Regions from separate parts of the Rubrobacter tropicus genome, predicted to be linked through region 1. Evidence: riboswitches for the same ligand, from Rfam matches in the RefSeq annotation. Region 1 holds a riboswitch; each other region holds the start of a gene.
What was found. A riboswitch is a leader RNA that binds a small molecule or an ion and turns the genes downstream of it on or off. The one in region 1 is predicted to bind cyclic di-GMP.

Region 1 (10,525 bases):
TCCTCTCGTAGGCGTACTGGCGGCCACCGGGGGCGGCCGTCTCGGTTCTGCGGTGTATGAGGCCCAGTTTGGCGAGCCTCGTCGCCCGGTTGTTGCAGGCGGTGTTATTGAGCCCGAGCTTCGCGGCGAGGGCCGTGTTCGTGATCGAACCGGCGTCGTAGATCGCGTTCAGGGTGTCGACGAGGTGGTCGGGCACCTTGCCGACGATGGCCGGCTCCGCACCCACCTCGTCCACCCGGATCATGGCGAGCGACCGCTGCATCAAGGACGCCTCGACGTTCTCCAGAAGATCCCGGTCCTCCTCGACCAGCACGAGATGCCGCTCCCCGTACTCCCCGCTCGCCACCCTGGACGCCAGTATCCCGAGCGCCTCGTCGGCGAAAGAGTAGTCCATGAGCTCGACCCCGCGGGTGTCCACGTACAACGTGCCACCCTTCGGGAGATCCGTCAGAGCCTCCTCGAGCGCGGCCCGCACCGACCGGCCCGTCCGGCGCGTGACCATCAGCTTGCCCCCGAAGTCGCCGCCGGCCACCTCGAAGGTCCGCCGCGCCCGCTCCTCAGGCACCGTGCCCGTCCTCACTGTCGTCAGTGAAATCATATGAGAGGATTGTACCGGCCGGGGTGGGAGAAGTCAACGGTGTTTTGGGGCTTTCAGCCATCAGCTTTCAGCTCTCAGCCTTTTGTTTCTTGCTGACTGCTGACAGCTGTTCTCGGCAGGGAGACGCGGACGAAGGTGCCTGGGAACTGGGGGACGTTGCGGGAGTTCTTGCGGCTCTCGTAGACGGTTACACGGCCCTTGCCGGAGCGGAGGGAGAGGGAGCCCCCGGAGCGGGCTGCGATGCCGGCTACGAGGGCGAGTCCTCCGCCGCGTCCGATCTCACCGGTTCCGGAGACGCCCATCTCGAGGGCGTGGCGCAGGGCGTCGTTGTCTGTGGCGGTCTCCTCGGCGTACTTCGGGTTGCGAGACAGGGTCTCGCGCACGCCCACCCCCCCGTCGGCGATGGCTATAAGGACCTCCTCCCCGCGGCGGCGGGAGCCGCTGACGATGTGGTGGTAGGCCTGGACGGCAGCGTAGGCGCCGAAAGAGGAGACGCCGTGCTCGGCGGCGTTCGCGCAGACCTCGGAGAGGGTGGAGCAGATCGCGACGCGTTCGCGCAGGCGGTATCCCTGGTTCTCCAGGATCTCGGAGATCCTGTGAATGATGCCCGGTATCTCCTCCTCGGTGTGGAAGTTGACGAGCTCCTGAAGCGTTCCGGGGTTGTGTCGACGGCGTTCCCCCAGGGATTCGAGGTCCGCGTTCGTGGTGATCCTATCTCCGAAAATCCTGAAGAAGTCCATCCGCTCCAGGTAAGCCGGCACGTCGCGCCTCGGAAGCGCGAGGCTGACGTCCTCGCACCGCTCGCACAGGTACTCCAAGAGCGCCGCCAGGCCGCAGAGACCCGCAGGCTCCACGAACTCGACCGTGCTCAAGTCGAGCGCCACCGGCCCCCCGTCCACCCCCGTGGCGGCAGCGAACGCGGGGTCGAGGCTGCCCATCGTGAGCACCCCGCTCATCGCGCCCCGGCTGCTGACGTTCAGTTCCAGCTGCGTCTTCATCGGTCTTATTGTAGCTGGTGACGCTACGGAGATGCACCTGGCATCGGGGATCGGCTATCCTGATCCCGTAGGGCCCGGGACAACAAGGATGGGCCCGCGTGGAAGGTCACAGCAAGGTGGAGAAGGCGCTGTTCTCACTGGCCGCGTTCGGCGCGTTGCTCGCCGTCTCGGCCCTAGCGCTCTTCGCCCTGGCTGGTTTCGGGCTCGCCTCCGACCTGTTGCGCTCCGCGGCCGGTGGCGTGCCCGGCCTGATCCCGGTAATGCTGCTGACGAGGTCCCCGCGAAGCGGCAGCGCATCGCCGCGCTGCTGTTGCTGGCCTCCGTCGTTGGCCCTCTCGTCTTCATGCTCGCGAAAATAGTCTTGCTCTTGCTGTCCACCGTCGTGGAGGAAGGAGGGGAAATCGGTTTCACCGTCAGCTTTCTCTCTTCGACGATGGGTGCGTCGGTAGCGCGTCTGCTCGGCATCAACCCTTCAGGACCGCGGGGCGTTCAGGATTCGCGCCGGCGTTCGTAGAAGAGCTCTGTGTAGCGGCGGTTGTCGTAGCGGCTGAGGAGGCTGCCGTCGCCGACCTGCGTGAAGCCGTTCTTCTCGAAGACGCGCTGCATGCGGTGGTTGTGGGAGAGCGTCGAGCCGCGGATGTTTTCGAGGCCCAAGGTGTCGAAGACGTACTCGACCAGGAGCTCGACGGCCTCGGTGGCGTATCCCCTGCCGCGGAGGGCGTCGGGCCCGATCTTGATGCCGAGCTCGCAGCCCCCCCTGCGGAAGTCGTAGAGGGTCGCCATGCCTATGGGACCACCTTCGGCTTCGATGATGAACGTCTTGACGGAGCGGTCCTCCCAGCGGGCCAGGTAGTCGCGACGGGCGGCGGAGAGGGAGACCCGTATCGGGGAGCGTCCGTTCCAGGCGGCGAGCTCGGGGTCGCGGTCCCAGGAGTAGGCCGCCTCCACGTCCGACTCGCGCGGCGGCCTGAGGAGGATCGACTCCCCGCTCAAAACCTGGACCTCTTCGGCGTGTATGGCTGCCCCCTTCTCGAAAAACAGAATGTTACACCCGTCGGGCGCGCGGGGCCATTTTGGTTAGAATGTGCTGGGCGAGTCAACCGGGGGCGTCTTTGAGCGGAACGGTCGGGGAGTTCTTCGGGGGCTCCGGAAGAAGAATCCGGGATGTGATCTGGGGCGACGTCCCCACGGACAGGTCGGTGAGGGCCCTGCTCGAGACCGACGCGATGCAACGCCTCAAAGGCCTGAGCCAGCTCGGCCTGACCTTCGCCGCCTTCCCCAGGGCCCGCCACACGCGCCTGGACCACGCCGTCGGCACCTATCACCTCGCGCGGCTCACCCTCAAGAGGATCGTGGACACCGGCGCCTACCTCGAAGATCGCGACGTGCAGGGCGCGTTGGCCGCCGCCCTCCTCCTCAACGCCGGCCGCTACCCTTACTCGGGCGCCGTGGAGGGGATAGCCCTGCCGGGAGCGCCCACTTTCAAAGAGTTGAGCCGGCGTTGGATCGAGCATACCGAGGTCGCCAAGGTCCTGCGCAACGACTGGGACCTCGAGCCCCACAACGTCTTCCGGCTCGTATCCCGTGGAGATACTCCTCCGCGCGGCCTCACCCCGACAGAGCACCTCCTGCGCGACATCCTCTTCGGCTCGCTCGACGTGGACGGCCTGGACCGGCTCGTGCGCGACGGGCGGGGGGCGAGGGTGCCCTTCGGCCTCGTCGAGGCGATGCCCCTGATCGAGAACCTGAGGATCGTCGGCCAGGAGAACCGGGCCGTCCTCTCCCTGGATGAGGAGAGCGCGGGATGCCTGCAGTCCCTCGTCTTTTCCAGGTACCTGATCCACCACAACGTCTACGGCCACCATGCCCTCCGCATCCCGACGGTGATGTTCCAACGCGCCGTCCAGGACGCCGTTCAGGACGAGATAGTTACCTTCGACAAGCTCTCCGAACAGGACGACGCGGGCGCCTTCGTGCTGCTGGAGGACTCGGCCGAGGCCGAGAGCTCCACGTCGGTCCTGATGAACCGCCTCGCCGAGCGAAAGCCCTACCACCTCGCCCTGCAGTTCGACGAGCGCCATCCGGGCTACGACCCCCTGATACGCCTCCGCGACGACGCCTCCTGGCGACGCCGGGTCGAGGAGGCCTGGTCCCGCTACCTCACCCGCTACCGCAAGGGCGTCGCCGGCCCCTTCGACATCCTCATAGACCTCCCCAGGCGCCAGGACTTCTCCGTCGACCTGCGCCTGATCCGCCACCTCCCCCTCCCCGGCGAACGCAACCCCGTCGGCTGGCGAAGCCTCTCCGGCATGTCCGGGGACGACCTTACCCGCTTCCACGCCCCCCTCCGCCGCGTAACCATAGCCACCGCGACCGAAAACCTCGCGACCTCGGTGAAACGCCACGCCGAAGAGCTCTTCACCATCGCAAGGGAAGTCGGATAAACAGCGTTTCAGCCTGTCAGCACGCTCCGGCCTTGCGGCCTCCGCTTTCGGCATCTCAGCATTTCAGAGGTTGCTCTGGCACCACCCGGGCGAGCAGAGGATTTCTGGTCCGGCTGAAGCGCTGAGAGCCGCCGAAGGCGGCGTGCTGACCGGCTGAAATGCTGACAGGCTGAACTGCTGACCAGCTCATAAAAAAAGGGCCGGCGTTCACAGAAGGGAAGCCCCTTTTCCGGCCCTTAGCGGCCCGTAGAAGAACCGCTAGGATGATACAAAGATTATAAACACACGGCCAGGGTCCGCGCAAGCCTCGACAACAAAACTTAACCTTCGACCCTGGCCATCCCGATCGGCGATGCTATAATCCCCGCGCACGGGCCGCTAGCTCAATTGGCAGAGCAAAAGACTCTTAATCTTTAGGTTCCAGGTTCGAGTCCTGGGCGGCTCACTCCAAGAATGCCCCGTCTTGCGGGCAGGACACGGCAGCGGGAAGAGCCCCCGGTGGACCGCCGGGGGCTCCCTACTGCAACGGGTGCTTTCGCCAGACCTTCTCGGTCCCACGGGCCGCTTCGCTGACCTGGCGCTTCGTCCATCTCGGACAAACCTCGCCGTCTTGACACCCCTTGTTCACATGTATACATTTGCCTCCTGCTGCGCAAGGGCGACCCCGTCGTGAGGCGGGCAGGCAAAGCCACGGGCCTATCCGCGGATAGGCGGCCGGGCCACCGAACAGAAGAGGGGGGAATAGGTGCGGTCCGTTGGCGATTCTTCGAGGGTGCCTGCCGTCGGAACCCTGAGCCGCAGGGGATTTATCAGGCGGCTGGCGCTTGCGGGGGCGGGGACGACCGCCCTGGGCGTCGTTGGCGGCGGTCCCTCGCGGGCGCACACGGGAGACCCGGAGCATGGTGGGTATCAGGATGCGGTCACCCACCTGGCCCTCGACGAGCTCAAGATCTTCACCTCCTGGCTACGGGGTGCCCGGGGCTACATAGGCGAGGTCGGCTTCCCGCAGAACACGACTAGGAGCCGCGAAGAGTTCGCCCCCGACGAGGAGCGGTGGGCCCGACTGGGCGAGGCGTGGTACTCCCACGCCGACGCGAAGGGCCTGTGGGTGACCGCGCAGGAGTGCTCGGAGCGCTACAACGATACCCACGACGGCGGCTACTTCGCCTCCCTGTGGATGAGCGTGGGCGAGGGGGCGGGCGGCCCCAACCCCATAGCCGTCGCAAAACCCGGCTACCAGGCCGCGCTCGTGAAGCGGCACCTGGACGTGCCAGGGGCGTGGCGCGGCGTCAACTTCTCGGGCGGGCAGCGGTGGGAAGAGGGCACCCACTCCAACAGGGCACCAGGCGTCTACGGCGAAGATTACTGGTACCCGACCGTCAACCCCACCCCCTCGGACCCGGCGGTCAACGGCGGGATGAACTCCTTCGGATACCTGCGCTCCGAGGGGGTGGGGATCGTCAGGATCGGGTTCCGGTGGGAGCGCCTGCAGCCGGTGCTCGGGGGCGGCCTGAAGACGGCCGAGCTCGCGCGGCTGAAGCGCTCGGTCCGCAACGCCGGGGCGGCGGGCCTCAAGGTCGTGCTCGACTGCCACAACTACGGCGGCTACTGGACGGCGGCCATCGGCGGCCACGACGGCACCGGCAAACAGGCCCTCAACTCCCCCCGCTGCACGGTGGGCCACTTCAGGGACCTGTGGAAAAGGCTCTCCGCCCAGTTCGGCTCGGACCCGACGGTCATCGTGTACGACCTGATGAACGAGCCCAACGGCAAGAAGGGCATCGTCCCGGCCCGCGGAAAGACCCAGGGCCAGACGTGGGAGGCGATCACCCGCTCCGTCGTCTCCGATATCCGCGGGCGCGGAGACAGGACCACGATCGCCGTCACCACCTACAGGGCCAGCGTGGACGAGTGCGTGGACCACCACCCCAACGGACCCTGGATCCCCACCAGCATACCCAACGTCCGCTACACGGCCCACCAGTACTTCGACTACTACTCGGGGTCCGGCACCGGCGGCGGCAACTACGTGCGCTCCTACGAGGACGAGAACGCCCACTACGCCGCGAAGGGTTACTAGAGCAGATTGCAGGGAGGTTGGACCTCCCTGCAATCGCCGTCAGCTTTCAGCGATCAGCTTTCGGCTGCCTTTTCTTTGGCCGATGGCTGACGGCCGATAGCCGATAGCCGATAGCCGATAGCCGATAGCCGATAGCGCGGGTTGCGGTGGTTCAATACCACCGCAACCCGCTTTAGAAGCGCCCGCCGTCGGACTCGGTGGCGACAGTGGTCTACCCAGAGCGCCAGGCCGGGACCAGGGAAAATGACCGGGAACGTGCCGTAACCTCCGGCCCACCCCTCGCAGGATCGGCCCGATCCCGGATTATAGTAACGTTAAGTTTTGTTAACCGGGGCTTGCGTGGCCGACGAGCCGCGCCGCGGACCTCCGCGTCGGCCCAACGATAAGGGCTGCCGGCATGTAAACGAGTAACGTCCGGGCAACCTGTCAGGAGAGGTTACTGCGACCGACCCGGTTCGAACTCCCGGTCTATGGGCATCAGACAATTACTCTTACAAGCGTTCAAGACAAGGGGCGACACGTTACCCGAGTGCGGGAAGATCTAAGCGGCTGAGATGCCGAAAGCGGAGGCCGTAAAGCCGAAGCGTGCCGACTAGCTGAAATGCTACAAAAAAGACCGGGGAGGTGCAGGCTCTTCCCCGGCCAAATGGGGGACGGACCTGTTGGTGGTCCGTCCCCCGCTTGTTACGTTATCTGCTACCTGCGACGCAGGATCGCGTAGGTCAAGATGCCCGAACCCACGAGCAGAGCGGCCGCCGGCAAGAGTATGGCCGGGCCACCGCTGGTCGGCAGATCGTCCTGAGCCATCTGACCGCTGGTCATCTCCATCATCGTCGTGCCGCCCATCATCTGGCCGCCCGTCTGCTCCATCATCATCGTCGTGCCACCCATCATCATGGTGGTGTCCTGAGCCATCGCCATCGGCACCAGGACTAGCATGGCCAAAAGTGCGACAGTGGCCAAGAGTATTGCCCTCTTCATCCAGTCCTCCTTTTTCTGTTGTTTCCGTCTCTCAAGCGGCCTGCATTTCCTTCTCCACATGAGAAGTTACCCACAGTGTACATAACCGAAACTCAAAAGTCTCCAATATCTTAATGATTTTTAACAAATTTAATGTGGAGTGCGTATTCGAGTTGGCGGCGGGGGCAGAAGGATTCGAACCTTCGGGCGTTTTGGCGCCTCTGGTTTTCAAGACCAGCGCATTCGTCCGCTCTGCCATGCCCCCGCGTTTCACAAGCAGACATTATACGCGGTCGGCTTTCTCGTACAGCCTTTCGAAGGCCTCTTTGGGCATGACGCCGCCGTGGGTGGAGGGTTCGCCGAGCGAGGCAGGGACGCTCCGGATCTCGTAGTCGCCCGCCGCGGTGGGCCTGGCCCAGTAGTAACCGTGCCAGCCCTGGGTGCGCATCGCGCCCGCGTTCCGGTGCCGGTAGAGCTCGAAGCCTTCTTCCGGCGGGAGGCGGGCGTGGAGGATGTCGTTCGAGGGCATGGGGCTACTAGACCCGGAAGGCCGAGGGGCAGAGGTCGTTAAGCGTGCAGTCCTCGCAATCCGGTTTGCGGGCCTTGCAGACGGCGCGGCCGTGCAGGATCAGGAGGTGCGAAAAGACCGTCCAGTCCTCCTTCGGGACCGTCTGCATGAGGTCCCGCTCTATCTTCTCGGGATCGTCGTGGGTGGTGAAGCCCAGCCTGTTCGAGAGGCGCCTGACGTGGGTGTCGACCACGACGCCCTCGTCGATGGAGAACGCGTTGCCGAGCACCACGTTGGCGGTCTTGCGCCCGACGCCTGGCAGGGCGACGAGCTCCCGCATGGTGCGCGGGACCTCGCCATCGTGGTCTTCTACCAAAGCGCGGGCCATGCCCCGCAGCGACTTCGCCTTGTTTCGGAAAAACCCGGTCTGGCGGATGTCCTCCTCCAACTCCGCAGGGTCGGCCCCGGCGTAGTCGGCGGCGGTGGGGTACTTGGCGAAAAGGTTCGGGGTCACCAGGTTCACGCGAACGTCCGTGGTCTGGGCCGAGAGGATCGTGGCGACGAGAAGCTCCAGGGGGGTCGTCCAGTCCAGGGCGGTGCGGGCGTCGGGGTAGGCGGACTTCAGGCGGCTTATGGTCTCCTCGACTGGGGCCCTATCTCTCACGATGGCCGGGGATTATACCCTGGACTACACTGTCTCCGGAAGGCGTCCCGTACAGAGGGGAGATCCAGCATGGCCGAAGTCACCTTCGATTACGAGAACCTGCAAGGGGTGGAAGGGGGCCTGGAGGACGGGGACCTCGACGGGGTCAGACCCCGGCTGAAGGAGGCTGTCGACGGGCTTCTGGGCGATCCTCCCGGGTTTATGAGGCTGCCGAAGACGCGGGAGTACGCGGAGTCTTCGGTATCCCTGGCGGAGGAGATCCGGGGTTCTGGGGCCACCGACTTCGTCCACGTCGGCATCGGCGGCTCCGCCCTGGGCCCGATGGCCGTACACCGGGCGCTGAACCATCCCTACTACAACATGCTCTCCGGCGAAGCCCGCAGGGGACCGCGCGTCCACTTCGCGGAGAACACCGACCCCGCCACCCTCTCGGCCGTCCTCGACGTCGCGGACCCCGGCGGCACGTGGGTCAACGTCGTCACCAAGTCGGGCTCGACCGCGGAGACGATGGCCAATTTCCTCGTCATCCGGGGCTTTCTCGTCGACGCCCTCGGCTCCTTCGGCTACCAGGGGCGCACGGTCGCAACGACCGACCCCGAGAAGGGTTTTCTGAAGGAGATCTCCGAACGCGAAGACCTCCGTGTCCTCCCCATCCCGGCCGACGTGGGGGGACGTTTCTCGGTGCTGACACCGGTCGGGCTGCTCCCGGCGGCCGTGACGGGCCTGGACGTCGGGGCCATGCTCGCGGGCGCCGCCCAGTGCGTGGACGAGGTGCAAGAGCAAGGCCCCGAGCACCAGGCGGTAGTCGGGGCGGCCATGCACTACCTGATGGACACGCAGCGCGGGCGCAACGTGCGGGTCATGATGCCCTACGCCGACTCCCTGGAGAGGCTCGCGGCGTGGTTCGTCCAGCTCTGGGCCGAGTCGCTCGGCAAGGAGGGCAAGGGCTCGACACCCCACGGCGCGGTCGGCACCACCGACCAGCACTCCCAGGTCCAGCTCTACATGGAAGGCCCGCAGGACAAGGTGATCGAGATAGTAGAGGTCGAGGACCACCCCAAGGACCTGTCCATCCCCAAGGCCTACGAGGACCTCGAAGGCGTCGGATACCTCGGCGGCCACACCATGGCCGAGCTCCTGAACGTCGAGTGCGACGCCACCAGAAAGGCGCTCACCGAAGCCGGACGCCCCAACTCGACAATAAAGCTCGGCGCCGTCAACGAGGAGAACCTCGGCTACCTCTTCCAGGCCCTCGAAATCCAGACGGCCATCACCGGCGACCTCTACGGCGTCAACGCCTTCGACCAGCCGGGCGTAGAGGCGGGCAAGGAGATCACGTACAAGAGGATGGGAAGGCCAGGACACTAGCTATCAGCTTTGCGGCAACGGTACTCTTTTGCGCCAGCTATGGGTGTTCGTCCGGTTTGCCGGTTGTCCAGCGTTAGCTTGTCCGACGCCTACCTGCTGAACGCTGACGGCTGAAAGCTGACGGCTATCTAATCGCCATCCCGAAGACGACGGGGGCCGCGGGGCCGTGCAGGGGGGCCGTCTCCCGGTCCCGGACGATGCGCCAGAGGGTCGGGGCTTTTTGGCGCAGGTCGGTGAAGGCCCGGTTTCTTTCGACGTCGTCGGCCAGGAGGACGCCGCCGGGTCGCAGGCGGGGCCAGACGGCCTCGAACTCGCGGCGCATGTTGCGGCGGGTGTGGAGGCTGTCGTGGACGAAGAGGTCCAACGGACCGGTGTTCTGGAGGAGGGGTGGCAGGATGCGCCTGCTGGCGCCGCGATGGAGGCTCCAGGCGTCGCGGAGGGCGTCGGGTACGGCGATGCCCCAGTGGCGCTCATACTCCCTCCTGAGGGGCGGGAGATCCACGCTGTGGAGCGTTCCGCGGCCGTTCTCGTTCAGGGCCTGCAGCAGGAAAGCGGAGCTGACGCCGTAGGCCACCCCGGTCTCGATGACCACGACGGGTTCGACGAGGCGGCAGGATAGGTAACAGAGGCGGGCGAAGAGGGAGTCGGCCGCCCAGCGTTGGCTGAAGGCGTCGTCCGGCCTGATGTCCTCCAACAGGCGACGCGTGCGGGCTTCGATCTCTTCCAGGGCCGGTTCTTCCAGTATCCTGCGCGCGCGACCGTACAGGCCGTCGAGGTCCCGCAGGGCCTCATCCCAGGTGGTCGTTTCGTGGGCCGGCGGCGCAGCGGCGAACCGTTCCAGGACGAGGTCGGCGTAACCGGCGGCCCTGTCGAAGAGTTCGCGGGGTCTGTGCGTGATCAGGGAA
Region 2 (10,525 bases), 1.4 Mb from region 1:
GCCTTCGACGCCGCCTGGACGCTCGACCGCGGCGGCCCGCTCGCGGGCGCCGACGAGGCGGGCCGCGGCGCCCTCGCCGGACCGCTCGTCGCCGCAGCCGTCGTTCTGGGCGAGACGCAGCTCTCCGAGGTGAACGATTCGAAGACGCTCCGGGCCGGCCGCCGCGAAGCGGTCTTCGCGGACGTTCTGCGCCGCGCCGAGGCCGTCTCAGTCGTCGCTTTTCCGGCGTGGTGGATCGACCGCCACGGCGTGGGCCGCGCGAACCGCGAGGCCCTCACGAGGGTTATCGAAGCCCTAAGATCCCGCGCCCGCTGCGCCCTCGCCGACGGAAACCTGAAGCTGGGGCCCGACGTGGAGTGCCTGCCGCGGGCGGATACCAGGAGCGCCGCCGTCGCCGCCGCGAGCGTCGTGGCGAAGGTCCTTCGTGACGGCGCCATGCGCGAGCTGGCCTCGACCCACTCCGCCTACGGCTTCGAGAGGCACGCCGGCTACGGGACCGAGCACCACAGGGCGGCCCTCGCCCGGTACGGCCCGTGCCGGGTCCACCGCCTGAGCTACGCCGGGGTCTTGGGCTGAACAACCGCCCGAGCGGGAAGCGCGGCGAGAGGCTCGCCCGCCGCTTCCTCGAAGAGCGGGGCTACACCGTCGTCGACCAGAACTACCGCACCCGCCACGGCGAGCTCGACCTCGTAGCAAGCAAGGACGGCACCCTCGTCGTGGTCGAGGTCAAGCTCCGGCGCGGCACGGGCTTCGGGGACCCGCTCGAGGCCATCACCCTCCGCAAGCAGCGGACTATACGCGCGATCACTGAAGAGTACCTCCTGGAAAAGTCCCCAACGTTCCACACCCTGCGCTTCGACGCCATCGGCATTCTTGCCCGCAGCGACGGGGTGCGGATCTCACACGTTACGGACGCCTTCTGATGCTTGTCGTATAAAATTTTAAACAACAGTATAAAATACTAGACAAAACTAGCCCGTTTGGGCTATACTGCCTGGGCTCTGTGGAGGAGTCTCTGGAGGTGAGGGATGAACGGGGCCGCGCTCGTTGGCGGGGTTGTTTTCTGATGTCCGTTTGCAGGGTTAGAAGTCTGAGCCTGTTCGGGATCGACGCGCTGCCGGTCGAGGTCGAGGTGGACGTGAGCGCGGGCCTGCCCGGGTTCTCGATAGTGGGTTTGCCCGATGCGGCGGTGCAGGAGGCCAGGGAGAGGGTGCGGGTTGCGATCTCCAATTCAGGATACAAGTTCCCGACCAAGAAGGTGATCGTCAACCTTGCCCCCGCCAACCTCCGCAAGGAGGGGGCCGCCTTCGACCTTCCGATGGCGCTCGGCATACTCGCCGCGTCGGGGAGCCTGCCCCCCTCCGGCCTGGAGGACGTGGGCGTGGTCGGGGAGCTCTCGCTAGACGGCGGGCTGCGGGCGGTGAGGGGCGCCCTGTCGATGGCCGAGGCCGCCAGGCTTGGCGGGCTGCGGCGTTTAGTGTTGCCAGAAAAGAACGCCGGGGAGGCGGCCGCTTCGGGCGGAATAGAGGTATACGGGGTCGGGGGACTGCGGGAGGCTGCGGCGTTTTTGGCTTCCGGAAACGGGGTCGAGCCGGCCGAGCCGTGGTCTGAGAACGGGGAGGAGCCAGCACCCGCGGAGGACTTCGCAGACGTGGCGGGCCAGGGGTACGCGAAGAGGGCGCTCGAGGTCGCGGCGGCCGGTGGGCATAACGTGGTGATGAGCGGGCCGCCGGGTTCGGGCAAGACCATGCTCGCCCGCAGGATGCCGGGGATTCTGCCGCCCTTAAGTCTCGGGGAGAGGATCGAGGTGACCAAGGTCCACAGCGCGGGTGGGGAGGCCAACGGGTCGCTGCTGCGGGTGAGACCGTTCAGGGCGCCGCACCACACGATATCGACCGCGGGGTTGGCTGGCGGGGGAAGCAACCCGCGTCCGGGCGAGGTCTCCCTGGCCCATCACGGGGTGCTGTTTCTGGACGAGTTCCCCGAGTTCGGGCGCAGGACGCTCGAGGTCTTGCGGCAGCCGCTCGAGGACGGGTACGTGACCATCTCGCGGGTTGCGGCGACCTTGAGTTACCCGGCCAGGGTAACGCTGTTGTGCTCGATGAATCCCTGTCCGTGCGGGTACGCCGGGGATGCTCGGCGGGCGTGCCGGTGCACGCCCGGCCAGATCGAACGCTACCAGGGCCGCATCTCTGGGCCCCTGATCGACCGCATGGACCTCTTCGTCGACGTGCCGCGCCTCTCGCGCGAAGAACTGAGGGGCGGTCCTCGGGCCGAGCCTTCGCGGGCCATAAGGGAGCGGGTGACCGCGGCCCGGCGGGCCCAGTTGGATCGGCAGGGGTCACCGAACTGCGCCCTCTCCGGCCGCGTCCTCAGGGCCGCGTGCGGCTTGCGGGGGGACGCCGAGGCGTTGTTCGCGCGGGCCATAGACCGGATGGGCCTCTCCGGGCGCGGTCACGACAGGGTGCTGCGCGTCGCGAGGACCGTGGCCGACCTCTCGGGCGAGGGGGACATAGCCGTCGAGCACCTCGCCGAAGCCCTCAACTACAGGAGGGCGTACGGTGCCGGAGGTTAGGGAGGGAGAAGCGTACCTGTTTCTGTCCCTCTTGCAGGCCAGGGTCGGCGGTAGTCTGGTCTCGCGCCTCGCGGGCGGGCGCGTAAAGGACGTTCTCGAGAAGCCCGCGGCCCGGATCTCGCGCGAGATGAACCTGACCGAGAGGGCCGCCCGCGCCCTTGCCGAGATGAGGCAGACCTTCGAGGCCCGAGCCCTCCTGGGACGGCTGGGACACGCGGGAGTCCAGACAATAACGCTGGCCGACGAGGCGTATCCGGCGCGCTTGAGGGTCGCCCCGGATCCGCCGCCGGCCCTCTTCGTTCGAGGCCGACTGGCGCCGGAGGCCCTGGTGGCGCTCGTGGGTTCGCGTAAGGCGACGCCGGCCGGGGTCGAGATGGCGCGCTCGCTCGGGCGGGAGCTCGCGGCTAGGGGCGTCTGCGTGGTGAGCGGGCTGGCGCTCGGGGTCGACGCGGCGGCCCACGAGGGCGCCCTTGAGGCAGGGGGCGAAACGATGGGCGTGCTCGGCTGCGGTATCGACGTCGTTTACCCGAGGGCCAACAGGGGTCTGTTCCGGCGCGTGGAGGAACGCGGGGCGCTCGTCTCCGAGTACGCTCCGGGGGAGGCGCCGCTCGCGTGGCGGTTCCCGGCACGTAACAGGATCATCGCCGGCCTCTCCGACGCGGTCGTGGTCGTCGAGGCGCCGGAGAAGAGCGGCGCCCTCATCACGGCGCGCCACGCGCTGGACGCCGGAAGGGACGTCTGGGCCGTGCCGGGGCCTCCCGGCGTGCCCGAGTGCCGCGGCTCGAACAGGCTGCTGGCCGACGGCGCGGGAGTGCTGTGGGACTTGCCGGAGTTCCTCGATGCCGTTGCGGGCCGGGCCGGGGATAAACCGCCGCCCGGCCCGGCACCCGAGGAGCCTGCCGCTCCAGAGCCCGCGCTACCCGACCCGCCGATAGGGTTGCCGGAGGAAGAGGCCGGGGTGTTGCGGGGGGTGGATTTTCGGTCCGTGGGGGCAGACGTGGTGGCAGGCCGGACGGGGGTGGAAATGAAAGTCGTGCTAAGCGCGCTCGCCATGCTGGAGATCAAGGGTTACGTGGCCCGCGACGCGGCGGGCAACTTCGCGCGGCGGTCGGCCTCGTGACGCGGCAGAACCTTGGGTCCCTGTGGGCGCGGTACCGAAGGGTAAGGGAGCGGGCGGCGGGGATTGCCTGTCCCACCGAGCGGCGGCTCGTGGACCGCGAGGCCACGATGCTGCGGGACAGGCTCGTCGTCAACTACTCGCCGCTCGCGCGGTACGTGGCCGGCAGGATCTTCGCCCGGTCACCCGGGCCCGTCGACCGGGAAGACCTCGTCTCGTGGGGGTTGTTCGGGCTGCTCGGGGCCGTCGAGACCTACGATCCGTCCAGGCCTGCCAAGTTCGAGACCTACGCCATATCCAAGATCCGGTGGTCCATCCTCGACGAGCTGCGAAAGACCGACCCGCTCCCACGCACTACCCGGCTGCGCGTCCAGCGGGTGGAGCGCGCCCGTTGCGAGCTCGCGCAATGCTACGGCAGGTCGCCGACGGAGTCCGAGGTCGCTGTGAGGTTGGGCGTATCGATAGCTGACCACCGGGCTTTTCTGGAGAAGGTCGCGAGGTCGAGGGTCGGGTCGCTGGAGGCGCGTTCCGGCTGTGATCCCGCCGAGGGCGGGCTGCACGAGCTCGTGGCCGACCAGTTCGGGGCCGACCCTGCGCAGTCCGTCGAGAGTTCGGAGCTCAGGTCCCTTCTCGTCCGCGCTATAGAGGGGCTGGGCGAGCAAGAGCGGGTGGTCACGACCTTCTACTACTACGAGGGCCTGACGCTGCGCGAGATCGGCGGCGCCCTCGGCCTGACGGAGGGCAGGATCTCCCAGATACTCCGGGCCTCCCGCCTGAGGCTCCGCGAGGCCCTCCTGGAGATGGCGAGTTTTCCGGAGAGCCTTTCGGTGGATTCGTAGCCACTGGTGCCTCTTCCCGGCGGTGTAGAATGCCGGGCATTCGGAAAGGGAGACAGGTTATACCCGCGCGGATTCTCAATTGATAGCGTTCCTTGCCGGGCTTCTGGGGCTCGTCGTCGGGAGCTTCTTGAACGTGGTGATCCACCGCGTACCACTCCGCCGGTCGATAGTATGGCCGGGTTCCCGGTGCCCGGACTGCGGCGCTCCGATCCGGGCGCCGGACAACGTGCCGGTCGTCTCGTACGCGCTCCTCGGGGGACGGTGCCGGAGTTGCAAGTCGCGCATCTCCCTCCGATACCCGCTCGTCGAGGCCCTTACAGGGGTGCTCTTCGCGGCGGCGGCCCTCAGGTTCGGGTTCGGCCTGCCTCTACTCTCGGCGCTGGTCCTGATCGGGACGCTAGTCGCGCTGGCCGGCATAGACCTGGAGCATCGCCTGCTCCCGAACGTAATAGTCGGCCCGGCGGCGGTGGCCGGATTGGCCCTCTCCATCCTGATCAACCCCGGGGCGTGGTGGGTGTATACCGTCTCCGCCCTCGCCGTTTCGGGCGGGTTGTTCGCGCTCGCCATCGCCTACCCCGGCGGCATGGGGATGGGGGACGTCAAGATGGGCGGGATGCTCGGGACGTTTCTGGGGCCGTACGCGGCCCTGGCGGTCTTCCTCGGCGCGCTCGTCGGCTCCGTCACCGCTGGGCTCCTCATGGCGGGTGGAAAGATAGACCGCCGCGCTGCGCTTCCCTTCGGGGTGTTTCTCGCCGTCGGGGGGATCTTGGTCCTCTTTGCGGGACCATACCTCTGGGGGTTCTACCTCGAATTCGCAGCAAGGCTCGTTGGTGGGCCGTGAACCCGGATCGGGGCGCGGTTCGTCTCTACTACGGCGGTTTGCGGAAGGACCGAACCTCGTTGTCTGTGAGGCACTTAGTGCGGTTTGCGGAAGCACCGGGCCCGTCTAAAACCCGGGCTTTCGGGTTCCAAGGTTCTTGGGTTCTCAGGTTCTAAGGCGGTTTGCGGAGGTATCGAGCCTACCGCGAGCAGCCATCCGGGTTCTCGGGTTCTCAGGGGAGGAAGGTCGGGGCCCGCCCGCGGCTTCGGGGCGCGCCCCTGAAAGCCTCGGTGCCCCGTGGGCGGCGAGGGTCAGTTTTTCCGCAAACCGCCGTAAGGGGTGGCGGGTCGGGGCTTGCTCGCGGGTTTCGTGGCCCACCCCTCGAAACCTCGAGAACACCGAAGGCCGGTCCTCGTGCAAACCGCTCTAGGTCTCTTGGGTTTTGAAGCGTGGGCCGGGAGACTGCAGGCAGGCTCCACCCCACCCCTTTAGAACCTGAAAACCTAAAGACCTAAAAGCCTATTCGTGATGGGCTTGAGTCTTCTGCGGTCCGTGCCAGGCACCCGAGCTTTACTGCTCGAAAGCAAGGTCGTTGACGACGATATTGACCTCCGTGACGTGCAGGCCGGTTAGGCTTTCGACGCGGGAGATCACGTTCCGGCGCAATTCCTGGGCGACGCTTGCGATGTTCTTGCCGTAGTCGACGTTGATGGTCAAATCGACGGCCGCCTGGCTCTCGCCGACCTCTACGGAGATGCCGCGCGGCCGGCCCGACCCGCCCGTGATGTTGCCCAGGAACTCGCCGACGGTCGGGGAGCTGTCGCCAGGGAGCCTGGTGCCCCCGTGGGAGAGGTGCGCGCCGCCGACCTCCCCGGCGGCGGCGTTCGCGATGGCGAGCACCACCCCGTCCCCGATCTTCGTGGTCCCGCGGTCTCCCTGCAGCGGGCTCGCGCCCGCGCGCTCCTGGCTCGTCTCCGTCACCATTCCTCCTTTTCGATCCCGGATGCAGTCGTAGCATACCCGCTGCGGTGTTTTCGTTCCCGCGTGGGGTTGTAAACGCGACCACATTCCCCATACGAATCGGAAAAACAGTCTATCGGCAGGATTGTTTCTTTCAGCCTGGCCGTATACAATGCTCCGGTTACGAAAAGGCAAACCCGCCGCGAGGCGGGGGCGCAAAGCCACGGGCCTCACGTAGGCAGCCGGGTTGCCGAAAAGGGAGATTCGATGCGGATTACTACTCGTCCGGCCGGTTACGCGAGTACCGGCCTTGCCCGTGCGGCGGTTCGTGCTGTGGCATGGGGTCGATGAGGATGGTGGCGGGCGCCGCGGAACGGGGTCGGCAAGACGCGGCGGCCCTGATCCGGACCCACAGAGAGACCGGGGACAGGAAGGCCATAGAAACGATACTAGATATGCACGGGGGGCTAGTCGCCCACCTTGCCGGGCGGCACGCAAGGGTTTCGGACGAGGCCTACGAGGACCTGATACAGGTCGCCCACGTGGGGCTCATGAAGGCCGTAAAGAACTACGAAGACGCCCCGGGCGCGGGGTTCGCGACCTACGCTTACGCCGTGGTGGACGGTGAGATCCGCCACCACCTCCGCGACACCCAGCTCGTAAAGAAACCCCGCTGGTCGCGCGGCCTCTACTCCAAAGTCACCTCGGCGGCGGCGCGGCTCGAAGCAGACCTCGGCCGCAGGCCCGAACTCGAAGAGATAGCCGAAGAGGTCAACGTCTCGCCAGACGGCATCGTCGAGTTGATGAAGCTCTACCACGACACGAGCGTCGTCTCGCTCGACGGCGCCGAGGAAGAGGGCATTGACCTCTCGGCCATCAGGAGCATCCACCACGAGAGTTTCTCTCTCCCGATAGAGGACCGCATCGTGCTGGAGCAGGCCATAGAGTCGTTGAGCGAGATCCAACGCAGAGTCGTCTACCTGTTCTTCTACAAGGACCTAACGCAGACGGAGGTCGGAAAACGGCTCGGGCTCTCGCAGCGAAAGGTGTCGCGGCTCGTCGCTTCTTCTGTGAAGTCGCTGAGAACGCTCTGAAGCGGTGGATTGATGGAGTCGAGCAGCTGGCGCCTTGATGACAGTGGCCGCCCGGTGGGCGAGTGGGGATTCACGCTGCCGGAGGTTGTAATCACCATCGTCGTCCTGGGTGTCCTTATGGGCATCGCCAGCTCTACCTGGTTCAGCGTGATAGAGAGCAGGGCCGTGGACTCCGCAGCCAACCAGTTGGCGTCTGATCTGCGGCTCGCCCATACCAGGTCCACCAACCAGTTGGCGAACTGGCGCGTCGTCCTCTCGCCCGAGAAAGCCAAGGAGAGCATGGGCCCCGACTACTATCTGGTAAAGATGACGAGCTCGGGCGGCGTTGCCGCGGGCACCGCCATAGATCGCACCCTGCCGGACAATACAAAGGTCGTGGGTGTGCCGGCGCTCCAGGACGATGCCGCCGTCACCACCTTATACTCGACCCTGGGATTATCCGGGCCCACCCGATCGCTGGAGTTCTCTCCGGACGGGTCGATGCGAAACGTGACGGTCGGCGCCGGATCCAACGAGATCCGGGTGACGGTAGATGGCAACCCTACGACTAGACTAGAGTTCGTAGATGTGACCTCGAGGATAAAGGTTGACTAGATTTCTCAAGGGCGAATCCGGCTACTCGCTGGTCGAGGTGATGGTGGCAATCATGATCCTCGCCGTCGCGATCATACCGATGGTTAGCATGTTCGACGCGGGCCTCAACGCGGCCGTCGCGGGGAGCAACTACGATCAGGCGCGGGCGCTCGCGAACGAGAAGCTGGAGGAAACCAAGGCTCTGACCCTTCCGGCCGCGCTTGCCCGTTACCCGGTGGGAAGCTCCACCGACTGCAACCCCGCGCCTCCCGCAGGCTCTCCTTTCGCGTCTCCGTCGGGTGGCTGCGAAGTGACGACCCAGTACATGCGCCTCGGTCCATCCGCCGTAGAGCCTGCCGGTTACCAGACGAACCTGATCCAGGTCAGCGTGACCGTGGATTGGGCGTCCGGTGGTAATTACGAGGTCACGGGGTTGGTCGCCAAGTGAAGTGCCTCAAGGTGAAGGTGCGGCGGTCACTCGCGGAGGAGGACGGATTCACCCTCACGGAGTTAATGGTAACGATCCTGTTGATGTCTGTTGCTATGGGTGCCCTCTACTCCGTCTTCGACATGAGCTTGCGGGTGTTCAGCTTCGGTAACGACAAGACCGAGGCGGTAGAAAACGCCCGGCTGGGGCTGGAGCGGATGGAGCGCGAGATCCGGACCGCCTACCCGTACAACAAGCTCGACGGGGTCAGCACCAACGACAATCTCCTCGGTGGTTACTCACCCTCGAGTGCGGTGACGCCGAACCCTTCACCCTCGATCACCTTCTTCAACGACCTGAACGGCAACCACGCAGAAGATCCTTCGGAGCGCGTGACTTATGGCTTGAACGGGGATTCTCCTCCAGCGCTCCTGCGCAATGGTAAGCCTCTGGTCGAGTTCGTCAGGCCCGGCGGGCTCAGCTTTACGTTCTGCGAGAGCGTGGATAGCTGCGATCCCGCGTCTCCTCCGTCCATAACCGAGGGACAGATGAAGCTGGTGCACATAGAACTCAGGGTCCAGGTGGACCGCGGGATCTCCGGGCCGGCCACTCAGACCCTTGCTACCGACGTAAAATTGAGGAACCGGCTCAGATGAAGGCGCGAAGTTTGAAGAGAGGCGAGGCCGGAATCGCCCTGCCCATGGCCATCTTCGTGATGGTGATAGTCGGAGTGATGGGAGCGGGGCTTCTGGTCTTCGTGCGCAACGACCTAGAGACCGTAGTGGAAGTGAACCGGGGGCAGCGCGCGCTGGAGATAGCGGAGGCCGGCGTAATGGCCGCGAAGCAGCAACAACTCTCCGACGTGGTGCGCCAACATTACGATAACGATTACACGAACGACTGCTCTCCGGGCCGGCGGATCGGGGCGGATTGGTCTCCTTCGGCGACCGTGTGGGCGGATCCGAGCACCTGTTCCGGTGCCACCGTAACGCGCCAGCCAGGGGTTAGCCGGGAGTTCGGAGGTGGACGATTCAACGTGACCATCCGGTGCTTCGATCAGCTCAACGATCCGGTCTCCGACCCGTGCGGCGGCGTGGATGAGGACGCTCCCGTTAGCGTCGAGGCCGGGAAGCGGTCTTACTTCAAGATAACCTCCACCGGCTATTACCCGGCCGACGGCACGGGAGCGGTCCGCACGGTGCAGGCGATATTCCATACGAACCGCCTAGACGTGCCGACGGCCTACTACACGCCACAAACGATACGGTTTAACGGCAACGTAGACCTGAGCGGTGTCAGCTTCTTCGCCGGAGAAGATATCGTTCTCGGGAATGCCGACCTTGCGAACGGGCCCGCCGATCCCGCGGCCTTGTATAGGGACTGGGATACCACCAACCCGCTCAACTTCACTCCGACTTCCAACCTCAACACCTCGCCGCGGCGCACGGCGCCAGATCCGGCCTCGCCCAGAGTAGACAAGGCCGGGCTTGGCGCAGAGGGACTTATCTGCAACAGCGCGGGTAATTGCGATGGTCCCTCCGACAGTGTCGCCGACGGAATAAACAACTACGACTCCACGACGGCGACCAGGGGCTCGCAGCAGAGGTTCGTCAGAAAGTTGCCGGACGACCTGGACGACCCCAACCCGGCAAAGACGATCTCCCATCCATTTGACCCGTACGCGGAGTTCGACCTGACCTCGCTGGAGCAGATCGCCCGAAGCCAGTGCGTCGGAGGCGCGTGCAACTACTACGAGGGTTCCGTGAATATCGACGACAGCCCGACTTCCGGTAGCGACGTGCAGTATCCCGAGAACTCGACCGATCAGACCGTGTTCTACGTGGACGCTAAAGGCGGAGACGTCACCTATACCGCGAGCTTTCCCTCCGGGCCTGGCAAGGGACTGATCGTTGTAGAAAACGGAGACCTCGATATCAGGAACAGCTCCAACGGGTTTGACGGCGTGATCATCGTAACGGGAAACGGCACGACGACCGGGAGCTACACCAACAGCGGCAACAGGACCGTCAAGGGTTTCGTCATCGCCGAGAACGAGATGACGATCGGCGGGACCGTAGACCCGTTCTCCGTAGTCGGCGAGTTCAGCCAGCGCGCCGGCT
Region 3 (10,525 bases), 1.4 Mb from region 1:
GCCGAAGTCGCCGACGAAGGTCATCAGGGTGTGCACCTTTGTAGAGGCCTGGGGCGAGAGGCGTAGCAGGGTGTCCGCATGGGTCCGAGTCATCGCGAGCACGAGGTCCGCCCTTTCGAGCATCCGGGCATCCACCTGACGCGCCCGGTGGCCCTCCGCGAAGACCCCGACCTCCTCGAGCGCCGCGCCGGCCCGGGGAGAGATCCCCTCCCCCACCAGGGCCGCCACTCCGGCGCTCTTCGCCCTCCAGGAGACGCCCCGCTCCTCGGCCAGGGCGTTGAAGATGGCCTCCGCCATCGGACTACGACACACGTTGGCTGTGCACACGAACAGAGCCCTCGTGTTGCCATCATCGCTACGCACGTTCGGCCTCCCTACCGTAGCGGTCTTGGGCACCCGGTACCGATCCCGCGCGTCCGTAGGCGTCTTCGAGGCGCACGATGTCTTCCTCGTCGAACTCGCCCAAGGGGACCTCGAGCATCCTCGCCGGCTCCTCGCTCTCCACCGACAGCCTGTGGACCGTCCCGCGATCCGGCGTCGCGAGAGCGTCCCGCACCCAGACGCCATCCTCTGGGTGCAAGTACACGGACAACGGGTTGGCAACGACGACGGTGGGGTCGCTGGCAACCCGTCCGACCGCCCGGCTCGCGTAGCGCACCGCGAGATCCTGGTCCAGCACCATCGCGACCGCAGGAGCCTCCTCCGCGGGTCGCTGGTAGCGGATCTCCCTTCTCCCATCGTGCCCTTCGGCTTTATTCAACGCGACCATGCCCCGGGGGTGTTCTTCCAGCACGCGTTCCCCTTAGAACGCGCTGCGGTCAGTCGCGAGCGCCTTGACCGTGCGAGCCAGCAACACAAGGTCCAACCACACCGACCAATCTCGTACATAGTGGGCGTCCATCCGCACCCGATCCTCAAAGGAGGTGGTACTCCGTCCACTCACCTGCCACGGGCCCGTCATGCCGGGGTAGACGCGCAGTATGTCGCTCTGGGTCACCCCTATGTCCCCGGACTCCCGCGGCAGGTAGGGTCTCGGACCGACCAGGCTCATCTCCCCTTTGAGCACGTTCCACAACTGCGGAAGCTCGTCCAGGCTCGTTCTCCTCAGAAACCGGCCGACCCGGGTGACACGCGGGTCTTCCCGCAACTTGTGGTACCTGGCATACTCCGCCCTCGCCTCCGGATCCCTCTCCAATATCCGCCGCAGTGCGTCCTCCGCGTCGGGGATCATGGTCCTGAACTTCAGGCAGGAGAAAGGTTCCCCGTTGCGTCCCAGGCGCGTGTCCGTGTAGAAGATCGGGCCACCCGACTCTAAACGTACCAACATGCAAAGCACCAGTAGCAGCGGGACGACGAAGATGCCCCCTGCCGCAGTGGCCAGGAGATCCAGGGCCCTCTTGACCCGACGTACCCACGTATCGAGCAGGTTGTAGCGGATCTCCACCCCGAAGACGCCGGCAAGGTCCCTGGCGACGACCGCCGAGTTGGCAACGCCCTCGAGGTTCGGTATCACCGTGACGTGCCGGAAGCCGAAGCTCGCCCAGTGTACGAGCCTCTCCAAGTGCTCTCGGCGGGTATGCGGCATCGCGAAGATCACGGTGTCCACGCCGTACCTCCGAGAGAGCCTCATAGCGTCGGCCAGGCTCTTGTCGTCGGGGGCCGCCTCGTAGTGCCGCCTGTCCTCCCCAGGATGGCTTCCAAACACGGCTATGGGCTTGTATCCGAGGCCCCACTCCTTCGCGAGCAAAGCGACGACGCGCCCTCCGGTCTCTCCGGAGCTGAACACGACCACCGGCTTGCCCCACAGGCGTAGCTTCATCAGGCGCCACTTTACGAGCTGTCGCACGACAGGGGCGCACAGGAGGAGCCCCGCGCAGCCCATGGCCAGTACGGAACGGGAGACCACATCGTCCACCTGCACCGCGACCGCGAACGTTGCGGTTATGGCCAGCGTGGCGAGCACGGCGTAGGTTTGACGCCGCAGTTCCTCCACCGGGTTCATCCCGTAGCCGGGGTACAGGCCGAGCAGGGCACGCAAGCCCACCCAGACCGTAACGATGGGAAGCACCCCGACAACCGTGACCTCCGAGACCGAGCCTCCCATGAAAAAGGCGCGGAGCAGTATCGCCAGCTGCCACACGGCGAGCGCGAGCGCACAATCCACCAACACCAGTAGCAGGTCGTTCAGGTGCTGTCGCCACGATTCTCCCAGACGCCCGGCATGAAGCTCAGCCAGGCTCGTCGGCTTCGCCGGTATCCCTATGGACTGCAACGCTCTCGCACCGAACGCATTTCTTCTGCTCGAGAGGTCGCTTAGCTGACTGCCGAAGTTGGGTTCACCCTTCATGCCGAGATGCTAGAAAAGAGCGGTAATCGGCACATCTGCCAACTGGCACATTTGGAGACACTGTTCAGCAGATGGGACATCGAAGAACAACAGACCCTCGGGTTCGTATCCTAGAGCGGACCGCTGATAGCTGAAAGCGGAGGCGAAGCCGCAGCGGGTTGATCGCTGACCGCGCGGCTTGCAGAGGCATTGGCCTCTGCAAGCCGCTCTAGGCTTTTGCGCGCGGGGCGACCACCGATACGACACCTCGACGATCCGCAACGCGCTCATGCTCGGTGCGATTGGCGTCTTTCAAGCTTGCTATCAGTCCTCGGCCAGCGTTCACGCGGCAAAACGTTTACGAAAGTATCGTGCGCATTCCTGTTGATCGTATTCTGGGTGGGCACGAATTCTGAACCGATCGACTCCCTCCACACCTACACTGTGAACCCTCCCTTGCGGAACAGGGACCGGGCAAATCCCTCACGAGTACCGTTTTTTCGTAGGATGCACGGAACGTCTCTCGGTGTCATCATAAGCATCGTGCAACCGTCCGAATCGAAACAGACGATGGGACCAGGGTCATCACTTGTGCATTGGGGCAGAGTAGGAGCAATGCTTGCCGGGGTGTTGTTCGTAGTGTGGGGCTACTTCCATGGCCTTGAAAGCTCTTCGGCCCCCCAGGAGGCCGTCGCAAAAGTACTGGGTTTCGTCGTACCGCTGCTATTCTTGGCAGGCGCGGCAGCGTTCTGTGTTTGGAGTAGGGAACGGTTAGGTTGGGTTGAGTCAGTTGGGCTCGTCTTTTGTAGCCTGGGCGCGGGGCTTGGCTTCTTATACCGTGTCTTGGATGCCTCTGGTGCCGTAGATGCGGCGGCGAGGTATGCGTACCTTGCCGGAAAAGGCTTGCCGCCTTTCTTGTTCGACTGGTTTCCTTGCTTACTGCTGGGTTTGACCCTGGTGGGCCTCGCCCATCTTGGCGCGACAACCTCGCAAGATTATCGCTGGTTGCCCCTGGCTACGGGACTGTCAGGTTGGCTCTACCACTTTAGCGACGTGAATGGTTTCATCGAGGCTCGCTGGGCTCACGTGCTCTTCGGGATATTGTTCGGCTGCGGCTGGGTGATGTTGGGTGGCATGATCAGGACCAACAAGAGCGGCCGATACTCCGACGACCCTGGCGGCTAAGACTCCGTAAAGAGAGGGCCGCCGCCGCGATTTGACTTTGTCGCTGTGAGATTCTTGGGAGCTCGCGGATAGCGGTGGCGCATCCTGCGTACAGGGCGTCTTTGGGCCGTCGCGCCGCTTTCGTTGGTGTATCTACGGAGGATACGAGCCGGACTCACGGGGGCCACAACTTGAGAGCGTTCGAAGAATTATCTTAGATCGAAGGGCCCACCCCTCCGGCTTTGGAGCGACCGTGTGGCGTGTGTCGGATGCGCTTGTTCTTGTCGTGGAAGAGCTTCGCGCTCCATACTCCTGTTCTCTCGAACACCAAACCTGGGAACCGATCGGACCGGCAGCTTGCGTCCATTTCACCCGCTAGTGTGCGCATTTACTCCGGTCCCACGTGCATTTGTAGTAGACTGGGCAAACTCACGAAAAGGCAAACCCGTCGCGAGGCGGAGGACGCAAAGCCACGGACCTCTCAGGAGGTGGCCGGGCTACCGAAGGAGGGAAGATGGCACGCGGCCCGCTTGTTATATTATTAGCATTTATCGCAAGCTCCGTCGTATGGTGGGGAGAGGGAACAGCACGGGCGGCGACCGACTGTTCGGGCGTTCAGATCCGCGAAGGCGACGACATCTCTCTGGTGGCAGACGCCCATGGCGCGCGGACGACGTTCTGCATCAACGACGGCGAGTACCCTGTCGTTCGGTCCGTCAAAGTACAGTCGGGGGACCGCTTCCGGGGAGTGTACGGTGACGGAACTAGGCCGATAGTAAGGGGCGCAGGCGCTACTACCATCTTCGACACGTTCGGCTCCGACTCAGCTGCGATCATCGGCCTTCGGGTTCAGGGGGCCATCGGCAGCGAGGCCTGTTCTCCCAACTGCGGGCGGGGCATAGGCGGGGGTGGCACGAACCTCTACGTCTCTGATGCGCACCTCATGCACAACGCCAATCAGGGCATAGGCGGGGTGGGTCCCGGTCTACTCGTGGTCAACTCCGTGTTCGACGACAACGGGTACGATTCCACCTTCACGGGCGAGACTGCCGGGCCGGTGAGCGCGGCGGGCATCAAGAGCGTCAACTCGATGATCATCAGAAACTCGGTCGTCAAAGACAACCGCTGGGCCGGCCTGTGGTGCGACATCGACTGCACCCGTTTCGAGGTGCACGATTCGACCGTCGTCAGGAACGGCAAGGTCGGCGTGCACGACGAGATCTCCTCCGGTGCCGCCATCGTCGAGGGTAGTACCATCAGGTACAATGGCGGCCTCGCGGCGGCGGGATCTCGACGGGCAGACCTGATCGCCCTCAACAGCAAGAACTTGAACGTATTCGGCAACACCTTCGGCGGCAAAAACGGCGCCGCCCTCATTGTCGCTTTCGATGAGGCGAGATTCAGGGCGGAGCCCAGAGGCGATGGGGGATTCGCCCTAAGGAATATCGATTTTCACCACAACCGTCTGAACGGTGACGCCCTCTCGGGGTGCGGGCTGCCCGACTGGCGGGTGCACTGCTACAAGAATGGTAGATGAGGGCGCTCGTACGCCCCGCGACTACCTTCATCTCCGCGTGGCGCGCCGACGATCTCCACGGTCGTGAAGGCCCCAACTTGCGGCGCAGCGACGGGGATTACCAACGGGCTCGGTCTCTGGAGACCGAGCCCCGAATGTGCGGTTGCTCCCTCCGTCTGTTGCCACCGTCCTCACGGAATGCCGGCCGCGAGCAGGTGACCGGGTCGTAGCGAGATGGTTCGGCACGCCGCCTTTGACCCGCCCGCCTGTCTCATCGTTACGATACGGTCTCGGGGGATCACTACCAAAACAGGCTACGACACGATGGCGTACGCGCGCAGGTCATCTGGCACCGCCCCGGCGTCCCGAATCACAACGTTCAGCAAGGACCGAAATCCCCGAGGCCCTGACTCGCCCGACTGACGGCCGTTCTCACACTCCGATCGGCATGAACTCCGAGCAGGCAGCGTTGCGCCCATCCTCTAGAACGCCGGTTTCCTGGCCGTGACTCCTTCCCCGGTCGGGAAGGTAGCGAGGCCCCTGTCCGCGGAAGCTTCCGTTGCAGGACTAGAGGCATCCCACGCCCGAGAGCGTGCAGCCGACTATAGCGTCGCCGCCCATCGTGTTGTTGTAAATGCTGATGTTCCCGAGAAGCGGTGTCCAGTCGCGGTCGTCCTCGGCCACGTGGATACCGTAGTACGTGTTGCTCCCGAAGGCATTGCCGTACACCTCGGCATTGGCGGACGCGTAGATGATGAGCCCAGCGCGGCGCCCGGCCACCGCGGCGTTGGTCCCGTTGCCCCGTATAACGTTGTTGGCGAAGACGGCCGGACCGCTCGACGCTTCGTAGTGTATGCCCGCCTTGCCGTTCGCCGTGATCGTATTGTTCCTCACCTGAAAGGCGTCGCAGTCGTTGTCACACCATACGCCGGACCAGTAATTGTCGTGAACGCGAGAGTTGAGCACGGTCATCGAGTTGACGCTCTTGATGCCCGCCGCGCTCTGCGACTCGCCGAACCTCGCGAAGGCGGGACTTCCGTTGTGATCTATCCGGGAGTAGGTAACGAGAAGCCCGGGTCCCGTGCCCCCGATTCCCTGGTTCTGATTGTGGTGAGACCACACGTTGTTGATCGTGAGGTTCGTACCACCACCGATGCCTCTTCCGCAGTTCGGCTTGCAGTGGTCTCCGCCCACCGCGCCACTCATCCCGAGTCCCCGGATCGTGGCCCCGCGGGAACCGTTGGCATCGAACACGTGCTGCGCCTTCGTGGTCGTGACAGACGGACGTGTTCCATCGGAGAACATCCCGATAAACCTGTCACGATTCTGGACCCTTACCGGGGTCGGGACAGCATAGTTGCCATCTTTGATGCAGAACGTCGTGCCAGCCCTGGCGTTGGCTGCCACGCTGGAAAGGTTCTGCCCCGGAGAGACCTGCTTGCCCGTGCAGGTCGCCCCCTCTGCCTGCGGGACGTAGGCAAAAGCCGAGAATAGCGTGGCCAAGGTCGCTGACAACACCAACAAACGTTTCACGCTAGACCTCCGTCGTTTTTGCGCTCCCCTGCGATCCTCCTCACAATCTGCCCTTGCCGACTCAGTCCAGGCCGCCTGGGGCTCGGCTGTACCGGCCACCACAGCAAGCCCGGGCCACGGGTTCGTAAGACGCCCCTACGTAGCCAGAATCGCACGGAGGCCCTGCGAGTAGTACAGCCTACAGCGAGAAGCTACGATTCCCCCTCCAAAGGAATTCTTTCGCAGCATCTTACGGTTTTTCTTTCGGCCAAGTATCTACTCAACTGGATACGCTGTATATTGGTCATCTGACCCATATTTTCTGACCGGCAGACCCATATCCGACCGGGATTACGACACTAAGAATGCCCAGAGGAAGAGCCCCTATCTCTCGTGCCCCGCACCAACCCCAACTCCGCGGCTTTGACGGCCGCCTGAGTGCGGTCAGAGACCTCTAGTTTGGAGATGATGTGTTCCAGATGCTTTTTCACCGTCGAGATGCTCACGTGAAGCTCCTGGGCGATCTGGTGGTTGGTGTTGCCCTTGACGAGGTACGGCAGCACATCGAGTTCCCGGGGGGTAAGGAGGGTTCCTCTGGCGGCCCTTTCTGACCGCGCGGGGGTTCGCCCGACCGGTAGGAACTTCGTCTGCTGCTCACGCCTGTTCTCGCCTTCCAGCCTCTTGAGAAGGCGCATAGCCACCTCGCGGTTGAAAGGAGACATGCCCTCAAGCGTCTTTTGTGCGGCGTTCAGCAGTTGGGCGGGCGTCGACCCTTTCAGAACGTAGCCGGCGGCGCCCAACCGTACCGCCTCCAGCAGGAGGTCTTCGCTCTCCCTGGTCGCCAGAAGGAGCACCCTCGTTCCGGGACATTCCTCCTTGAGCGCCCTGGCGGCTTCCATTTCGACGGCATCCGGTTGCGTGAGACCCACCAAAGCGATGTCCGGCCGGAGATCGCGACACAACTCGAGGGCCTCTCGCCCGTCCCGCGCCTCGCCGACCACGCGCAAGTCGGGCTCGCCCGAAAGTGCGGCCCGTATTCTCTCTCGCGCAAGGGCCTGGCGGTCCAGTATAAGCACCTTTGACGGCGCGGGGTCGTCGTTCCGCATGTCGGCTCCTTCAGTCCCGGTCTAGGCGACCTCGTCGAGTGGACGACTTGTATCTTTCTCCACAACTCGACAACGGAACAACTCGGACACGTGATCCCTCCTGGCCCACGGCCTCGGATAACCGGCTGCGCCGCTAGCGCACCGTCGCCCCGACTCGCGGTCTTCCTCTCGACCTCGGCTGAACCTTCTTGCGGCCAGGAACGATCTACTCCCCTGACGCGTGCGGCATCGAGGCCATCGCTCGACTTGCCGGCATTGCCACAAAGCTCCGTGGGCTCCGACGGGGGCGGAGGCCTGATCGAGTGACCGTCCTGGACGGAGCGTGCGCGGTTCGTTACGGGACGGTCTTATTCGCCGAAAACTCCGAAGTGTTGCCCGTCGTGTCAGTCGCGGTCGCGGTTACGCGGTCTCCGCTTGCGACCCCGGTCACCGGCACCGAAAACGTACCGTCAGGGCCGGCGACGGACGAGCCGATGAACGTCTTGCCCTCGCCGTAGGGGCCCGTGGCTGAATCCGCGATAAAGACCTCGACGGTACATCCCACACAAGCCGTCCCCGTAACCGCAAGAGGCGTGGCCGTCTCTATTACAGGGAAGTTCAGCTGCTCGTTGGCGTCGCCGTCGACGTCGCCCGGGTCGTTGGGAGTATCTCTGCCAAGGGTCGGGAGGTCGATCCCGAGCCCTGCGTTGCCGAAGATTGAGTTGCGTGTGATCGTGTTCCTGTCGCTGTCCGCACCGAAGATGCGCACGCCATTTACCCCGTTGTTCGCGACGACATTATCCGGCCCGACGTACGAGTCCGAGGAGTTGGTGCCGTTGATGCCGTCGATCTGCACGCCCGAGAGGGCGTTCGGTATAGCAGTGCCATCACGCGCGATGCCGATGCGGTTTCCGTGTATCCGGGTACTCTTGGAGTTCTTCGTGACCAGGATCCCCCCCTTCGTGGTGCTGTTCCCGATCACGTTGTCGGCGACCACGTTGTCGACGGGCCTATCCTCGACCTGCACGTTCCAACCCTCGTGGGAAGCGTAGTCCGGGGCAGCGTTGCCGGAAAGATCGGTGCCGATAAAGTTCCCGACGACCCTGTTTCCCGTCACGGCCACGCCGTGGGAGAGCTCGATGCCCTCCAGGCGGTTGCCGGAGATCACGTTGCGTTCGTACTGCTGGGTGCCTCCGATCTGGTTCTGGGCCGCGCTCAGGTTCAGGTCTACGCCGATCTTGAAGTTGGCCAACCGCTTGTTCCCAGCTGGTCCGAGGCCGATTATGTTGTTGACCACGCGGTTGGAGTTCGAGTTGGCGAAGAACGATATGCCCCTGCGGGAGTTTCCCGAGATAACGTTGCGGCCCTCGGGCGAAGCGACACCGATCGTGTTGCCGCTCGCGCCGTTCTGCACCCTGACGCCCTCCCCGTCGTCGACGAACGCCGCAGCGGAGAAGGTGGCGGCGGCGTTCGTCCCGACGAAATTGCCGGCGACCGTGTTGCTGCTGGCGTTGCCGCCGTACAGCCATATGGCCCTTCGCACCTTGAAGACAGAGAGACCGCGTACTTCGTTCCCGGGGGAGGTCATCGTGAGACCGTACACGCCCTCAGGAAACGCCTGGGAAGCGGTGATCTGCACCCGAATCTTGGCGTTGCTCGCCAGAGGGGCCGTGTTGGGCGACGACCCCGGCTGGGAATAGCCGTTGATCGTGGTCGGCCCGGTCTCGTCGCTGATAGTTGGCAGCGTGCTGCCTATCTGGATGCTCTTGACGCCCGTGCCGGGTATGTCGAAAGCTATCGTATCCGGTCCAGGGTGGAGGTTCGTCTCCTGAATGGCGGCCCGTAGGGTACAGCCGCCGTCGGCGGCGGCGCAGGTCCCGTCCCCGACGTCAGCGTCGACCCCGTCGCCCGTCGAGCTCACCGTGAACGTCGACACCTCCTGCGCCAGCGCCGGTCGCGGGGATAACCATTCGAAAAGCGAGGAGAGCGGGGCGATCAACGAGCTAGCCGACGACCTTCCAGCCCCCAGGTCCGCTGCAAATCCCGTCTCCGCCCCGTCGCCGTCGTAATCTGCGGCGATCGTCTGGAGGTCCGCAACATCGACGCAGCCGTCGCGGTTCACATCCCGGCTACGATCTTCCACGGAGCCACAGGCGCCGCCGGCCTCGCGCAGCGCCGTCCAGTCGAGCGCCACCTCCATGGCGTCGGCGTACGTGACCCGTCCGTCTTCGGTCAGGTCGGAGGACCGAGGAGAAGGCACCGGCTCCCTCGAGCCTTGCGACACGACGTCCGGCGCGGGGTAAGAAGGGCCCGCGTTCCGGGGGCCGACTCGGACAACTACGCTCTTGTCTGCCGCGCGGACGCGCAACAGATTGCCGGTCGCGTCGACGAACTTCGTCTCGGCCAACTCGAACTCCAGAACACCCGTCCGGTTCGGGACCATGGTGACGGCGAAGGGTTCGACAGCGCCCCCCACGCCACGGGCGGCCTCCGGGGGCTCGTCCGACCGCGTGCATTCCCCCGTCGGACACGAGAACGCGCCGATGGAGATGCCCCAAGGCTGCTCTACCGGGCCCAGCGACTCGACATCGCGGCCGCTGCGGGAGAGATTCCCGTTTGTTTGAGAGAATCCAACGAGGTTCGCGGCCTGACGGTCGAAGACCAGGTTGGTTTCGTAGCCGCCGAGGTTGGTCGCGTTCTCTACGCTCAGCATGATCTTGATCGGTTGCCCGACGTCCACTCGTTCGGGGGCCGAGATGCGGAAGGATGGTCCGGGATCGGCCCGGGCAGACCGGGTCACATCAGGTATCCCCGCGCACAACGCGAGCAAGACCGTTCCCACGACCAACAGGTGAATCGTACGTACCATCATCGCCTCCCCGCAGCCTTGCTATACGGCTCGCACGTTGCTACTAACCTGAG

Region 2: it holds a riboswitch for cyclic di-GMP, as region 1 does, so the genes downstream of both, GBA63_RS10255 (sigma-70 family RNA polymerase sigma factor) here and GBA63_RS03185 (glycoside hydrolase family 5 protein) in region 1, are expected to answer to the same signal.
Region 3: it holds a riboswitch for cyclic di-GMP, as region 1 does, so the genes downstream of both, GBA63_RS18480 (right-handed parallel beta-helix repeat-containing protein) here and GBA63_RS03185 (glycoside hydrolase family 5 protein) in region 1, are expected to answer to the same signal.

What each region holds. Positions count from the first base shown of each region.
Region 1 is NZ_CP045119.1:678,690-689,214, reverse strand. Features, by position in the region: gene GBA63_RS03215 (winged helix-turn-helix domain-containing protein) at 1-565, opposite strand, end outside; gene GBA63_RS03210 (hypothetical protein) at 673-1,596, opposite strand; gene GBA63_RS03205 (hypothetical protein) at 1,695-1,955, shown strand; gene GBA63_RS03200 (GNAT family N-acetyltransferase) at 2,086-2,589, opposite strand; gene GBA63_RS03195 (HD domain-containing protein) at 2,709-4,040, shown strand; tRNA gene GBA63_RS03190 (tRNA-Lys) at 4,413-4,485, shown strand; cyclic di-GMP riboswitch class I at 4,688-4,767, shown strand; gene GBA63_RS03185 (glycoside hydrolase family 5 protein) at 4,786-6,120, shown strand; gene GBA63_RS03180 (hypothetical protein) at 6,817-7,101, opposite strand; tRNA gene GBA63_RS03175 (tRNA-Ser) at 7,261-7,345, opposite strand; gene GBA63_RS03170 (hypothetical protein) at 7,364-7,609, opposite strand; gene nth (endonuclease III) at 7,617-8,252, opposite strand; gene GBA63_RS03160 (glucose-6-phosphate isomerase) at 8,322-9,620, shown strand; gene GBA63_RS03155 (class I SAM-dependent methyltransferase) at 9,745-10,525, opposite strand, start outside.
Region 2 is NZ_CP045119.1:2,057,580-2,068,104, forward strand. Features, by position in the region: gene GBA63_RS10220 (ribonuclease HII) at 1-576, shown strand, start outside; gene GBA63_RS10225 (YraN family protein) at 534-923, shown strand; gene GBA63_RS10230 (YifB family Mg chelatase-like AAA ATPase) at 1,067-2,575, shown strand; gene dprA (DNA-processing protein DprA) at 2,562-3,695, shown strand; gene GBA63_RS10240 (FliA/WhiG family RNA polymerase sigma factor) at 3,692-4,531, shown strand; gene GBA63_RS10245 (prepilin peptidase) at 4,611-5,372, shown strand; gene GBA63_RS10250 (Asp23/Gls24 family envelope stress response protein) at 5,922-6,332, opposite strand; cyclic di-GMP riboswitch class I at 6,492-6,566, shown strand; gene GBA63_RS10255 (sigma-70 family RNA polymerase sigma factor) at 6,650-7,405, shown strand; gene GBA63_RS10260 (pilus assembly FimT family protein) at 7,460-7,999, shown strand; gene GBA63_RS10265 (type IV pilus modification PilV family protein) at 7,992-8,426, shown strand; gene GBA63_RS10270 (PilW family protein) at 8,438-9,061, shown strand; gene GBA63_RS10275 (hypothetical protein) at 9,073-10,525, shown strand, end outside.
Region 3 is NZ_CP045119.1:3,694,081-3,704,605, forward strand. Features, by position in the region: gene GBA63_RS18465 (low molecular weight protein arginine phosphatase) at 1-363, opposite strand, end outside; gene GBA63_RS18470 (cupin domain-containing protein) at 356-793, opposite strand; gene wbaP (undecaprenyl-phosphate galactose phosphotransferase WbaP) at 803-2,272, opposite strand; cyclic di-GMP riboswitch class I at 3,919-3,995, shown strand; gene GBA63_RS18480 (right-handed parallel beta-helix repeat-containing protein) at 4,005-5,027, shown strand; gene GBA63_RS18485 (right-handed parallel beta-helix repeat-containing protein) at 5,574-6,539, opposite strand; gene GBA63_RS18490 (LuxR C-terminal-related transcriptional regulator) at 6,878-7,624, opposite strand; gene GBA63_RS18495 (hypothetical protein) at 7,959-10,472, opposite strand.